3 regions of the Oerskovia jenensis genome follow, and region 1 is predicted to be linked to each of the others. Evidence: riboswitches for the same ligand, from Rfam matches in the RefSeq annotation. Region 1 holds a riboswitch; each other region holds the start of a gene.

Region 1 (4,668 bases):
CCGTCCACTGCTCCTGCTCGGCCCACGCCGCGGCGACGGGGGCCGCGGCGATCTTGTCGGCGTTCTGCCGCAGGACGTGCTGGCTGATCGCGCTGAGCGGTACCGCCACGACGAGCAGCGCCGCCGCGACCGTGACGAGGCTCGCGCCGCGCAGCGGCCCCACGAACCTCTCGGCCTCGCCCGCGGCCGTGCGGACCTGGAACAGCAGGAAGACGAGCGTCCCGGTCGCGATGATCGCGGCGACGTTGGTCGCGAACAGCAGCAGAGCTCCCAGGGCCTGGTCCGGGGCGCCCGACTCGAGCGTGAGGCCGACGACCGCGAGCGGCGGGACGAGCGAGATCGCGATCGCGACGCCGGGCAGCGCGTCCGACACGTCGGCCCGCACCAGGGCGAACGCCCCGACGGCCCCGGTCGCGAGCGCCGCGAGCAGGTCGATGAGCTGCGGCGTGACACGGCCTGCGACCTGGCTGTTGGTCGCCGCGACGATCTCGATCGGGACGAACAGGCCCACGAGGTAGCCGGTCGCGACCACCCCGGCGGCGCCCGCGACGACCAGGAGCGCCGACGAGGTCAGGTTCCGATGGTCGTTGAGGACGATCGCGAGCGCCGTCCCGACGATGGGCGTCATGAGGGGCGCGACGATCATGGCGCCGATCACGGTGGCCGTGCTGTCGGCCGCGACGCCCGCCGACGCGATGACGGCCGCGAGGATCAGCAGGGTCCAGAACGTGGCCTGGCGGGACCTCGCCGTCGGCCCCTCGGAGATGAACAACGCCGTGGTCATCCGCTGGATGTCGGCCGTCGTGACGCGCATGCTGCCTCCCACGGGTGCTGATCGTGCCCTCAGCATCACAGGGGGTCGTCGTGCGCGCTCGGTGTACCTGCGCGGACGCGGCGCACGCGCTGCCAGGTCGTGAGGGCCTTGCGGGCCGCGCTCGCGACCGTGCTGCGGTTCGCGATGGCCGCGGTCTCCTCCGTCGGGTCTGCGGCAACCTGGAGCAGCCGCTCGTGGGCGAGGTCGCTCGCGGCGCAGCGCGTCGACGGCGTCCGTGCCCCCGATGCCGACCAGCGCGAGGGCCGCGGCCTCCCGCACGACGTGCTCGGGGTCGCCGAGCCGCGCGACGAGGTCCGGTACGGCCTCGTGAGCGTCGAGGGCGCCGAGCGTCTCGCACGCGACGACCCGCTCGGAGGTGACAGGCGAGCCCAGGAGCGCGACGGCGCTGGGTACGGCTCCCCGGAACCCAGCGCGCCCGCAGGCCGCCACGAGGTACCAGGTGGCTGACACGCCTGCATCGACGGCCCGCATCATCGACGGTTCGAGCGAGGCGTCGGCGAAGGCGTAGAGGCGGTTGAGAGTCCGCTCGAACGTGCCGATCGGGAACTGCTCGAAGTGCAGCACGACGTCACGCAGGGCGTCGACGGCGCCCTGATCGTCGTCCATGGCCCGCGCGGCGGCGTCGTCGACTGCGTCCTCGTGGACCTCGGGGTCCGGGTCGAGAAGCCGGGAGACCAGGTCGGCGGTCATCGCGCGGCGGAGCCGTGCGACCGACGCGCGGGGGAGTGGGAGCAGCGGACCATGCGGCGAGCATAGGGTGCTCGCCGCACGGCCTCTTCTCGGCAGGTCCGCTACGGTGGTGGCCCGACCTGCCCCACCTGCTCCCCCCGTCGACGACGACCACCGAGGTGACCGCCATGTCCCGCCGTACGGCACTGCTCGTCGGAGTCCTGGCCGTGTCGTGCGGCTCGCTCGCGCTCGGGGCCGCGCTCGGCGGGGTCGGCCCTGCGGCCGCACCCGCCGAGGGGCCGTGGGTCGTCCAAGTCGAGGGGCCGTCGGAGGGCGACGGGGAGTGCGCGGCGGATCCGGCCGTCGACTACGCCCTGACCCCGGCGATCATGCCGCCGGTCGGGACGTCGTTCGGACTGGTTCCCGATGCCACCCGTGCCGACCTGGAGCGGGTCGTGACGTGTCTCGAGAGGTACGTGTCGACGTCGCGGATCAGTGTCGTGTCGACCGGGACCCCGACGTCCCCCTGACCGCGTCGACGGACGAGGCGACCGTGCCGGTGCCACGTGGCGACCTCCTGCCCGCGGGCCGGCCGTCCGCCCGCTAGAGTTCCCTGCGAAGACACGGGGTGCCCGCTCCCACGAGCCGGGCTGAGATCACACCCGTCGAACCTGATCTAGCTAGCACTAGCGAAGGGATGTCGGCAATGTCGCTTGCTGCCACCACACCTGTCCTGCCCGCACCTGCCCGCACGCCTGCGGCGGACGCCGTGGTCGCGGACGAGCACGGCGCGTCGCGGAGGGCCGAGCCCTCCCGTCCCCGCGTCCTGTCGATCGCGGGCACCGACCCGACCGGTGGCGCCGGGATCCAGGCCGACCTCAAGGCGTTCGCGGCGCACGGCGCGTACGGCATGGCGGTCACGACCGCCCTGGTCGCGCAGAACACGCACGGCGTCCGGACCGTGCACGTCCCCGGCGCGGACTTCCTCGCCGAGCAGCTCGACGCGGTCTCGGACGACGTGGTGATCGACGCCGTGAAGATCGGCATGGTCGCCGACGAGCCCAACGCGCGCGCGATCGCCGCGTGGCTCGGGCGCGCGAAGCCGCCGTTCGTGGTGCTCGACCCCGTCATGGTCGCCACGAGCGGGCACCGCCTGCTCGACGAGGGGGCCGAGCAGGCCGTGCGCGAGCTGGTCGCGCTCGCCGACCTCGTGACGCCCAACCTCCCCGAGCTCGCCGTCCTCGTGGGCGAGCAGGCCGCGACCACCTGGCCCGACGCCCTCGCCCAGGCGAGGCGCCTGCACGTGGCGAGCGGCGCCGTCGTGCTCCTGAAGGGCGGTCACCTCACCGGGGAGGAGTCACCCGACGCCCTGGTGGGCGCTCGCGGGCCCGACGACGTCACGACCTTCTCGGCGCCCCGCGTCGACACCGTGCACACCCACGGCACCGGGTGCTCGCTGTCGGCAGCGGTCGCCGCGCTGCGACCCCGGCGGGACGGCTGGGAGAGCGCGACGCGCGACGCGAAGACCTGGCTGACCGGCGCGCTGCGGGCCGGGGGAGCGCTCGCGGTGGGCACGGGCCGCGGCCCTGTCGACCACCTGGCGCACCTGCCCACGCTCGGGCTGCGGACGTTCTCCGAGGAGGCCTGGGACCGGATCGAGGGGTGGCGCGAGGCCGTCGAGAGCATGGGGTTCGTGCGGGCGCTCGCGGACGGGAGCCTCGCCGCCGAGGACTTCGGGTTCTACCTCGCGCAGGACGCCGCGTACCTCGCCGAGTACTCGCGCGTGCTGTCGCGGGCGAGCCGGTTCGCGCCCACGCCCGAGGCGCGTCAGTTCTTCGCGGGGGCTGCGGTCACCTCGCTCGAGGTCGAGCAGGCGCTGCACCGCGACTGGCTGGGCGAGCACGCGGGGATGGACCGGGGTGCGGTCGAGGGCGTCGACCCGTCCCCCGTGACGGCCGCCTACACCAACCACCTGCACGCGGCGTCGAACGGGTCCTACGCGGAGACGGTCGCGGCCCTGCTGCCGTGCTACTGGCTCTACTCGCACATCGGCGACGTCCTGGTGCGCCGGGCAGGAGACCTCGACGGCCATCCCTACGCACGGTGGATCTCGCTCTACGGCGACCCGGCCTTCGCCGAGGCGACGCGCACCGCGTGCTCGTTCGCCGACGAGGCCGCGCGCTGGGCCTCGCCCGCGGAGCGCGAGCGCATGCTGCGCGCGTTCGAGCTGTCCTCGATGCACGAGTACCTGTTCTTCGAGCAGGGGCTGACCCGGCCGACCTGGCCGGCGCCGCCCCTCGCTGCGCACCGAGCTCCCGCCGAGAAGTGAGCAGACGCCCCGGACCGGGCTCGAACCGGGGCGAGAACTCACTTCTCGGCGCGGGGATCGCTACGCGCTCTGCGCGCCGTCCGCCGGGTACCCGCAGTCGTACCCCGGCGGCCACCAGCGCCACGTCGTGGTGACCTCGCTGGTCGAGACGCCCGCGGGACGGTCGGCCAGGCACTGCGTGCGCATCTGGTCGAGCCCGACGGTCAGGTAGTACACCGCGAGCACGCCCGTGAAGAGGACCAGGAGGACCGTCAGCGCCAGGCGCAGGCGGCGGTCGGATCGCCGGGCGGGTTCGTCCTCGCCGGGTCGTGGCGGGACCCAGTCCCAGCTCACGGGGCGGGATCCGTGGCCGGCCCGGTGGCTGCGTCGGCGGCTGCGTCGGTGCCGGCGCCGGTGCCCGGGACGAGCAGCACCTTGCCGGTCGTCGCGCGCCCCTCCAGGGCGCGGTGCGCGTCGGCGGCGCGCGCGAGCGGGAACGTCGCGCCCACGCGCACGTCGAGGTCCCCCGAGGCGACGAGCGCGTACACCTCGCTCGCCCGGTCGAGGAGCTCGGCGCGCGTCGCGGTGTAGTCGCCGAGCGTGGGGCGCGTCGCGAACAGCGAACCGCCCGTGTTGAGGCGCTGCAGGTCGAACGGCGGCACCTGGCCCGAGGACCCGCCGAACAGCACGAGCATGCCGCGGCGGCGCAACGACGCGAGCGACGCCTCGAACGTGTCCTTGCCGACCGAGTCGTAGACGACGGCGACGCCGCGACCGCCCGTGAGGTCGCGCACGATCGCGGGCAGCTCGGTCGTGAGGTCGTCGAGCTCGGCGTAGTTCACGACGTCGGAGGCTC
Region 2 (4,668 bases), 2.3 Mb from region 1:
TCACCACGAGCGGGACGGCGTCCGCGCGCAGGCGCAACGGTCGGGCGGCGGACGTCGCCGCGGACAGGTTGAGCGCGCGATCGCGCCGGGAGCGGGTCCGGTTCGCGACGCTCAGCGCGATCACGACGACCACGAGCTGCACCACGGACAGCACGGCCGCGGTGCGCAGGTCGAGGAACTGGGTGGTCTGGATCCAGATCTCGGTCTCGATGGTCCCGTACTGGATGCCGCCCAGGACGAGCACGACCCCGAACGCCGTGGCGCAGAACAGGAACACGATCGACGCCGCGGACGCGATGGCCGGGGCCAGGGACGGCAGCGTCACCGAGCGGAACGCGCGCCACGGCGAGGCGCCGAGCGCGCGGGCCGCCTCCTCCGCGCGCGGGTCGAGGTGCTCCCACAGCCCGCCGACCGTGCGGACCACGACCGAGTAGTTGAAGAACACGAGCGCCAGCACGATCGCCCCGAACGTGCCGTCGAGCCGCAGGAACCCGAGCAGCCCGCCCTCGACGAGCAGCGACCGGAACGCGACGCCGACCACGACGGTCGGCAGCACGAACGGCACGGTCACGAAGGCCCGCAGGAACGTGCGCCCCCGGAACCGGCACCGGTACAGCACGTACGCGCCGGGGACGCCGAGCAGCACCGAGAGCACGGTCCCGAGCACGCCCTGCCACAGCGTGAGCCCGATGATGCGCCAGGTCCGCGGCTCGGAGAACACCTCGGCGAAGCCGGAGAGGTCGAGGGAGCCATCGGTCACGAACCCGCGCGCGATCAGCGTCGCCACGGGCCACGCGAAGAACACCCCGAGGAACAGCAGCGGCAGCCCGGCGGCGAGCCCCCACAGGAGGACCCGCCCGCCGCGCCGTACGCCGGGTGCCAGGTCCCGGCTCATGGGCGTCATGCTCAGCCGATCACCGTCGACGTCCACGCCTTGATCCACTCGTCGCGGTGCGCGGTGATGTCGGCGGGGGCGACCTCGAACGGCTCCGGGGACAGCGGTGCGAACTCGGCCCACCCCTCGGGCAGCGCGACGTCCGAGTTCGCGGGGTACATGTACATGGTGTCGGCGATGTCGGCCTGGAACGCGTCGCTCACGAGGAAGTCGACGAGCTTCTTGGCGCCTTCGGGGTTCTCGGCCCCGGCGAGCACCCCTGCGTACTCGACCTGGCGGAAGCACGTGTCGAGCAGCGCGCCCGTGCTGGTCGAGGTCCCGTCCTCCGAGACGGTGAACGCCGGGGAGGTCGAGTAGGACAGCGCGAGGGGCCGCGGGCCCTTGCCCTCGGAGCCGGAGAAGTCGACCGAGTACGCGTCGGACCAGCCGTCGACGACCTTGACGCCGTTGTCCTTGAGCTCGTCCCAGTAGCCTTCCCAGCCGTTCTCGCCGTAGGCGCCGACGGTCGCGAGCAGGAACGACAGCCCGGGCGAGGAGGTCGCGGGGTTGGTCACGACGAGCAGGTCCTTGTACTCGGGCTTCGTGAGGTCGTCGAGGGTCACGGGCTCGGCGAGGCCCTTGTCGGCGAACCAGGCGTGGTCGACGTTGACGCACACGTCGCCCAGGTCCACGGGGGTCAGCGCTCCGTCGCCGATCGCGTACTGCGCGGCCGAGTCGGCCAGGCCCGCGGGCGTGTAGGGCTCGAGCACGCCCTCGTCGATCGCGCGTGTCGCGAACGAGTTGTCGATCCCGAACACGACGTCGCCCAGCGGCGCGTCCTTGGTCAGGACGAGCTGGTTGACGAGGGCCCCGCCGTCACCGGGGGCGACCTGCTCGACGGTCAGCCCCGACTCCTTCTCGAACGCCGCGAGCACGTCGTCGCTCACCGCGAACGAGTCGTGCGTGACGAGGGTGACGGTGCCGTTCGCGGCGCTCGACGAGCCGTCCCCCGAGCCGCTGTCGGTCGTGCCGGCGCACGCCGCGAGGGCCAGGACGCCGATCCCGCCGACGAGCCCGAGGCCGATCCTGTGGGCGGGGCTGCGGCGGGTACTGATGGTGTTCACGTGTCCTCCTTGGACGTCACAGGAGGGGCCTCGCGCACGGATGGTCCCGTGAGCGAGGTATGAGAAGCCCGACTTCCTCCACCGGTGCTAACCGGATCAGGTTCGAGGGTCTGCGGTGGTCCGCACTCTCAGCGCCCGTCGCCCGTTGTCTCCGGGCGGACGGCGCTCCCCTGTCGTTCACCTGCGACTTTACACCGCGGCCCGACGGCGCAGGCAGGGCTCCGGCGTGTGACGTCGCCCGGGGCGCGCCGCGCCCCGGGCGACGGCTACGGTGGGACGTGAGCTCCGCCGTCGGGCCTGCGTGCACGCCGGCGGCACCGCCCCGCCCGCCTCACCCTCACCGGAGGAAAACACATGGCCGAGAACGAGCAGACCCTCACCGAGAAGGTCGCGACCGTCGCACTGACGCTGGCCGCGGGCTGGGTCGCGCAGAAGGTCGTGACCGTGGTGTGGGCCAAGGCCACGGGGCACGACGCACCCAAGGACCTGGACGACCCCGAGGTCAGCGTCATCAGCGCCGTGACGTTCGCCGCCGCGGCCGCCGCGGCCAGCGTGTTCGCACGGCGGTTCGCGGGCCGTGAGGCCAAGCGCGTCGTGAAGCGGTTCGTGGCCCGCGCGTCCTGACGGACGCCGAGCCCTGGCGCGGGGCGGAGGGCCAGGACCCTCCGCCTCGCGCACCACGCCCTACCTCGGCGGCTCCTGCACCAGTGCCGCGACGGCCTTGTCGATGCGCCTCTGCCGGGTCTCGGCGGTCCTCGCGGCCTCGACGGGCTCGACCAGCGCGCGCCGGCGGCTGACCGACAGGGCGTCGAACACGGCGCGCGCCTCGGCCGTGAGGGCCGCCGCGAGGTCGTCGGGCACCGCGACCTCGCGCGGGGCGTCGTCGACCTCGATCTCGACGTCCACCTCGTCCCCGCCCGACACCCCGGCCGCTTCCCGGTTCTCCGCGCTGAGCGCGATCATGAACTGCCCCCGGTAGGGCGCGACCGAGCTGCGGTAGGTGTGACCGCCGAGCGTGACCCTCACCGGGACGCGCTTGCCCGCACCGAGCGCGGCGACCACGTCGTCGGGTACGGGGATGCCGGTGGCCGTCTTGCCGCTCTGGAGGATCGTCGCCCGGAATCGCATGGGCCCGAGTCTTCCACCGGCCCGACGACGTGGCGCGCCGACCGCTCGACGGTCGCCCCGCCGTCGGGCCGGAGCACGGGGCCGAGGCAGAACGTGCTGCGCGAGGCAGAACGCACCGCGCACTCCCTCGCGCAGCACGTTCTAACTCGCGGTCACACACCGTCACACGGTCACGCCGTGAGCATCGCCGCCGGGTTCTCGTGCGTCAGGCGACGCAGCACGTCCCGCTCGACCCCACGCTTCGCGAGCATCTCGGTGAAGACCGTGGGCACGTACGCGAACCCGTTGCCGCCGTTCTGCACCCACATCTGCTTGAGGAACACGTCGTGGCTCAGGAGCACCTGCCCCGCGAACCCCAGGTCGATCAACCGGTGCACCGCGCCCGCGGTCGTCTGCGGGTCGGGCGAGACGCCCTCCTTGGGGTAGGTGATGTCCATGCCGACCATGTCGAACTCGAGCCAGACCCCCCGCTTCGCGACCGACCACTGGTACTCGGGGTCCTCGGCCGACGGGTCCATGTGGCACAGCACGACCTTCTCCGGCCGGACCCCCACCTCGTCGAGCACGAGGTCGAGGATCGCGTGCGCACGTCGCTGCCAGCCCGGCAGGTGGATCTGCATCGCGACGTGCGGGTGCTCGAGCTGGGCCAGCGCGGAGGCACGCAGCGACGCCCGCTCGCCCTCGGTGAAGTCCGGCGAGACACCGATCTCCCCGATGACTCCGGGCCGGATGCCCGTGTCCCCGACGCCGTCGGACAGCTCGCGCGAGATCGCCGCGGCCTGCGCCTCCACGGACTGGACCGTGATGCGCTCGCCCTCGAACTTCTCGAGGTAGGCGCCCGCCCCCATGACGACGTTGAGGCCCGTGCGGCGAGCCACGTCGAGCAGGCGCTCGGGGTTGCGCCCGATCGACTCGCTCGACGTCGCGTCGACGACGGTCCGCCCGCCGAGAGCCTCGAAGCTGCGGATCTCCGCCTCGACGGCCGCGACCGGCTTGTCCGCGATGTTGTCGGCGCAGCAGTACGGGTCCTGGCGCAGCGCCCAGGCGACCGACGCGGACACCGGCTCCCGGATCACGGCCTGGGAGAACTCGTAGCTCGGCGCGTCGAGCACCCCGGACAGGTCGTTGAACAGGTGCTCGTGGGGCAGGGTCAGCCCCAGGTCCGACGCCGCGACGGGCCCCGTGACGGTCTGGACGAATCCGGCCGGCGTGACGTTCATCGCGGGCTCACCTCTCCTGCTTCACCACCGCCGACGGCGGCGGCCACCGCGTCACCCGGAGCCGCTCCCGCCGACGCTCCCGCCTTGCCCGACGGGATCATGCCGATCACCGCGGCGATCAGCGCGATCACCGTGCCGATGATCGTGGCCGCGTAGATCGTGTGACCGAGCGACGGGATCGCCGCGTCGATCAGGAGCGAGCCGACGAGCTGCCCGGCCGTCGAGGCGAGGCCCAGGAGCAGCAGGCCCAGACCGCGGACGAGCAGGGCCATGAGGGCGATCGAGAGCAGGCCGAGGGGGCCACCCAGGTACATCCACCACG
Region 3 (4,668 bases), 1.4 Mb from region 1:
GCGCGAGCACGACATCCTGGCGCTGCTGTGCCGGGGGCAGTCGAACGCGGAGATCGCCGCCACGCTCTTCCTGGAGGCGAGCACCGTGAAGTCGCACCTGAGCCGGATCATGACCAAGACGGGCATGCGCGACCGCGTCCAGCTCGTGGTGTGGGCGTACGAGCACGGGATCGCGGCGCCCGGCACGAGCTGACCCCGCCCCACCCTGCTGAGTGCGGAGTACTTGTCGCCGATCGGCTCGTTCGACGACAAGTACTCCGCACTCAGCGGTCGGGCAGGTGGCCGGGGCAGCGGCTCAGCTGCCCGCGACCGGCAGGTAGACCCGGCCGCCCGCGTCCGTGAACTCGCTCGACTTCTCCGCCATGCCGGCCTCGATCGCCTCGACCGAGGTCAGGCCGTTCTTCTCGGCGTACTCGCGCACGTCCGCGGAGATCCGCATCGAGCAGAACTTGGGTCCGCACATCGAGCAGAAGTGCGCGGTCTTGGCGGGCTCGGCCGGCAGCGTCTCGTCGTGGAAGGCGCGCGCCGTGTCGGGGTCGAGGGAGAGCGCGAACTGGTCGTGCCAGCGGAACTCGAACCGGGCACGGGACAGCGCGTCGTCCCGCAGCTGCGCGCGCGGGTGCCCCTTGGCCAGGTCGGCGGAGTGCGCCGCGATCTTGTAGGTGATGACGCCCGTCTTGACGTCGTCGCGGTCGGGCAGCCCCAGGTGCTCCTTGGGCGTGACGTAGCAGAGCATCGCAGTCCCGGCCTGGGCGATGATCGCGGCGCCGATCGCGGACGTGATGTGGTCGTAGGCGGGCGCGATGTCGGTCGCGAGCGGCCCGAGCGTGTAGAACGGCGCCTCCTCGCACAGCTCCTCCTCGAGGCGCACGTTCTCGACGATCTTGTGCATGGGGACGTGCCCCGGGCCCTCGATCATGACCTGCACGCCGTAGGACTTCGCGACCTTGGTCAGCTCGCCCAGCGTGCGCAGCTCGGCGAACTGGGCCGCGTCGTTGGCGTCCGCGATCGACCCCGGACGCAGGCCGTCGCCGAGGGAGAACGTCACGTCGTAGTCGCGCAGGATCTCGCACAGCTCCGCGAAGTGCGTGTACAGGAACGACTCCTGGTGGTGCGCGAGGCACCACGCGGCCATGATCGAGCCGCCGCGGGACACGATGCCCGTGACACGACGCGCGGTCAGCGGGACGTAGCGCAGCAGGACGCCCGCGTGCACGGTCATGTAGTCGACGCCCTGCTCGGCCTGCTCGATCACGGTGTCGCGGTAGATCTCCCACGTGAGCTTCGCGGGGTCCCCCTTGACCTTCTCGAGCGCCTGGTAGAGCGGCACCGTCCCCACGGGGATCGGGGAGTTGCGCAGCACCCACTCGCGGGTCTCGTGGATGTCCTTGCCCGTCGAGAGGTCCATGAGGGTGTCGGCGCCCCAGCGCGCGGCCCACACCATCTTCTCGACCTCCTCCTCGATCGAGGACGTCACGGCCGAGTTCCCGATGTTCGCGTTGATCTTCACGCCGAACGCCTTGCCGATGATCATGGGCTCGATCTCGGGGTGCCGACGGTTGGCCGGGATCACCGCCCGGCCACGCGCGACCTCGTCGCGCACGAGCTCGACGTCGACGCCCTCGCGGGCAGCGACGAAGCGCATCTCGTCGGTCACGACCCCGGCGCGCGCCCAGGCGAGCTGCGTCCGGGCGCCGCCCGTACCGCGCTCGGTGGGGACGGCGTCGGGCCGGAGCCAGGACGCCCGCAGCGCGGGCAGCCCGCCCGCGAGGTCGAACGCGGACGGGTCGTCGACCTCGGTGTACGGGCCCGAGGTGTCGTACAGGTCAAGGTGCTCACCGTTGCTCAGGAGCACGCGGCGCTCGGGGACGCGCAGGTGCTCCGCGCCCGGGACCGGGTGGTGCACCTTGGCGGACCCGGCGATGGGTCCGGTCGTGATGGTGTGCGCAGCGGGTGCGGCGGTGGCGCGCCCGGTGGTTGCGGGCACAGCGGTCTCAGAGCTCATTGCTCTCTCCCTACGTCGGCATGATCCGAACAGGTTCGAACGGTCGGCGGCGCTGAGCCGCCCTCTCAGCTCGCTGCTGCGAGCTCCCGTGGGTGTGTGGAGTTGTGGGTCGTGCTGGTGGTGCGGTGGTGCTGGGTGGTGCGGTCGTCACCGTAGCGCAGGTTGCCCGACGGCGGCGCGGGCGTCCCGCGATCAGCCCGGCTCACCGTCGGTGCGGAGTTCTTGCGGGACACGCGGTGTGTGCCGCACAAGAACTCCGCACCCAGCGTCGAGGTCCGGGCCGACGTCACCGTTCCTTGAAGTACTTGAACAGGTGCTTCTCCCGGGTCGTGAGCGCCCCGACGACCACTCCGACGAGCACCGCGCCTGCTCCCGCGAGGACGGTCCGCATGCCGATGACCCAGGTGCTGAGGTGGTCGGCGGGAAGGCCGGCATCGGCGGCGAGCCACCACAGCACCGGAACGGTCACGATCACGGCGGCACCGGTCCACACCGCGGTCTCCAGGAGCACCTGCCAGGTCAGCGCTGAGCGCGGGACCCGGGCGTGCAGGGCTGCGGCGAGCTCGAGGCGGCGCAGACGAATCGCGGCGAAGCCCAGGGCCAACCCCAGGAAGGCGGCGGCGATCGGCGCGGGCTTCGTCAGACGATCCCTGAACTCGGCGCTCGCGTCGTACGTCGCGCCGAGCCGGCCGTTGAGCTGCTTCTGGGTGGGCTGAACCTCGGAGGCTGTGTCGGCGACGATGGTCGTGCGCAGGAGCGTCGCGGTCTCGGGCTCGACGGGCCAGATCTCGACCCAGCACGAGTCGAACAGTCCCGCCGCGGGCACCGGCGCGACGGCCGCGTAGCCCAGCACACGGTCGCGCCCGTCGTCCGGGTACGGGTACACGGCCCCCACCCGGGCGGGTCCCGCATTGGTCGCGACCGAGTCACCGGTCGTCGCGCCCAGCGCCTCGGCCAGATCTGCGGACAGCCACAGACCGGCCCCGGCGACCCGGCCCCGGTCGAGCGCGCCGAGCAGCCCGGGGGTCGCCTCGAACCCGGTCAGCTCGCTCGACGGCAGGTTGAGTGCCCGCAGCGGTTCCCCGGTCCGCAGGGCCCCGGCCGCGTTGACGCCGTCGACCCCGGCGAGGGCCTCGCAGCGTGCCCCGTCGACCTGACCCGTGGCCTCGAGGATCTGCACGCTCGCGCCCGCGTCGCGGTACCCACGGGCCCCCTCGATCACGCCCACGACCGCGCGCACGTCGACCGCGGCGAGCGCCCCGACGACCACGACGAGCACCGCCGCGAACAAGGTCGCGCGCGTCGTGCCGGACCCGACGTTCCGCCACGCCTCGGACACTACGGACGCTGCCCGCATGGCACGCGCCCGCACTGGTCGCGCGGGCTTCTCCCCCGGCCCGACGCCGCCGCTCGCCTCCGCGCGGAGGTGCGCTCCGTCGTCGGGCAGGGTGGGGGCGCCGGGGCTGAGGCCGGGGGCCGGGCTCGGCGTGTCCGGGGACGCACCGACAGGTGTCGCGGATCTGGGCGGCCGCCCTCCGGCGGGCCGGGTGGGCTCCTCCGCGGACGGGTCCTGCAGGCCTGGCGCTCCGGGGCGGTGAGCGTCGCCCGGGGCGGTCGCGAGGCCGGGCCGCGCGCCGTCGTCGGGCGCCGTCATGCCGCGACCTGCGCGGACTGGAAGTCGGCGAGGTCGATCACGCGGGTGCAGGCGTCGCGCGTGTGCGGGTCGTGCGTGGCGACCACGACGATCGAGTCGTCCTGCGCGATGCCCGCCAGGACCTCGTTGACGGTCGCGGCCGTGCGCAGGTCGAGCTGCGCGGTGGGCTCGTCGACCAGGAGCAGATCCGGGGCCAGGGCCACGGCGCGCGCGAGCATGAGGCGTTGCGCCTCCCCGCCCGACAGCGCACGGAAAGGGCGGTCGGCGACCGGGGCGAGGTTGAACCGGGCCATGATCTCGGCAGCCCGGTCCTCGGCGTCGGGGCGGCGCAGTCCGCGCGCCAGCAGCGGCAGCACCACGTGGTCGAGGGCGGCGCGACGCGCGACACCGTGCGGGTTCTGGAAGACCCACCCGGTCGTCGCGACCCCGACGCGCTCGACCTGCCCCTGCGTGGGGCGCTCCCACCCCGCGGCGATGCTCAGGAGCGTCGACTTCCCGCTGCCCGAGGGCCCGACGAGCGCGACCACCTCGCCTGGCACGATCTCCAGGTCCAGCCCGGTGAAGAGCAGCCCGGTGCCGGGGAACGCGTGCCCCAACCCCGTCCCGACCAGCCGCTTGCTCCCTACCGGCACGACTGCCCCTCCTCCTGCGAGGTGAGCTCGACCTCGGTGGGCGCGGTCGCCGCGTCGAGGCCGTCGAACGTCACGAGGGTCTGCCCCAGGCTCGACGCGATGACCGTCACGGGGTACGCCGTGCCGTCTGCGCTCACGCAACCGGTCGCACCGCTCAGCGCGAACAGCGACCCCGGCGGCACGACCGACACATCGAGTGGCGCGGCCAGCACGTACTCGAGCGTCAACGGCTCGGACCCCTCGGTGCGCTGCCACCCGGCGAACTCCATGCTGCCGCGCACGGCCTCGAGGAACGTCGGGTCCGTGACCACACCGCCCTCCCCGACCGGTGCACTCAGCTCGCCCAGGCGCAGCACGCGGTCCCCGGGCGTGACGTT

What was found. Region 1 has a riboswitch for thiamine pyrophosphate ahead of thiD (bifunctional hydroxymethylpyrimidine kinase/phosphomethylpyrimidine kinase). Riboswitches for the same ligand answer to the same signal wherever they lie in the genome.
Region 2: another riboswitch for thiamine pyrophosphate. It lies ahead of JOD49_RS13380 (thiamine ABC transporter substrate-binding protein); the one in region 1 lies ahead of thiD (bifunctional hydroxymethylpyrimidine kinase/phosphomethylpyrimidine kinase).
Region 3: another riboswitch for thiamine pyrophosphate. It lies ahead of thiC (phosphomethylpyrimidine synthase ThiC); the one in region 1 lies ahead of thiD (bifunctional hydroxymethylpyrimidine kinase/phosphomethylpyrimidine kinase).

What each region holds. Positions count from the first base shown of each region.
Region 1 covers NZ_JAFBBO010000001.1:660,638-665,305, reverse strand. Annotated here, with positions in the region: gene JOD49_RS03015 (DUF389 domain-containing protein) at 1-1,525, opposite strand, end outside; gene JOD49_RS03010 (hypothetical protein) at 1,693-2,034, shown strand; TPP riboswitch at 2,119-2,219, shown strand; gene thiD (bifunctional hydroxymethylpyrimidine kinase/phosphomethylpyrimidine kinase) at 2,211-3,833, shown strand; gene JOD49_RS03000 (hypothetical protein) at 3,894-4,166, opposite strand; gene JOD49_RS02995 (quinone oxidoreductase family protein) at 4,163-4,668, opposite strand, start outside.
Region 2 covers NZ_JAFBBO010000001.1:2,965,672-2,970,339, reverse strand. Annotated here, with positions in the region: gene JOD49_RS13385 (ABC transporter permease) at 1-904, opposite strand, end outside; gene JOD49_RS13380 (thiamine ABC transporter substrate-binding protein) at 907-1,998, opposite strand; TPP riboswitch at 2,055-2,180, opposite strand; gene JOD49_RS13375 (DUF4235 domain-containing protein) at 2,353-2,622, shown strand; gene JOD49_RS13370 (DUF1905 domain-containing protein) at 2,683-3,126, opposite strand; gene JOD49_RS13365 (phosphotriesterase family protein) at 3,297-4,346, opposite strand; gene JOD49_RS13360 (DMT family transporter) at 4,343-4,668, opposite strand, start outside.
Region 3 covers NZ_JAFBBO010000001.1:2,050,840-2,055,507, forward strand. Annotated here, with positions in the region: gene JOD49_RS09220 (response regulator) at 1-193, shown strand, start outside; gene thiC (phosphomethylpyrimidine synthase ThiC) at 296-2,005, opposite strand; TPP riboswitch at 1,996-2,105, opposite strand; gene JOD49_RS09230 (hypothetical protein) at 2,292-3,362, opposite strand; gene JOD49_RS09235 (ABC transporter ATP-binding protein) at 3,656-4,291, opposite strand; gene JOD49_RS09240 (peptidoglycan-binding domain-containing protein) at 4,282-4,668, opposite strand, start outside.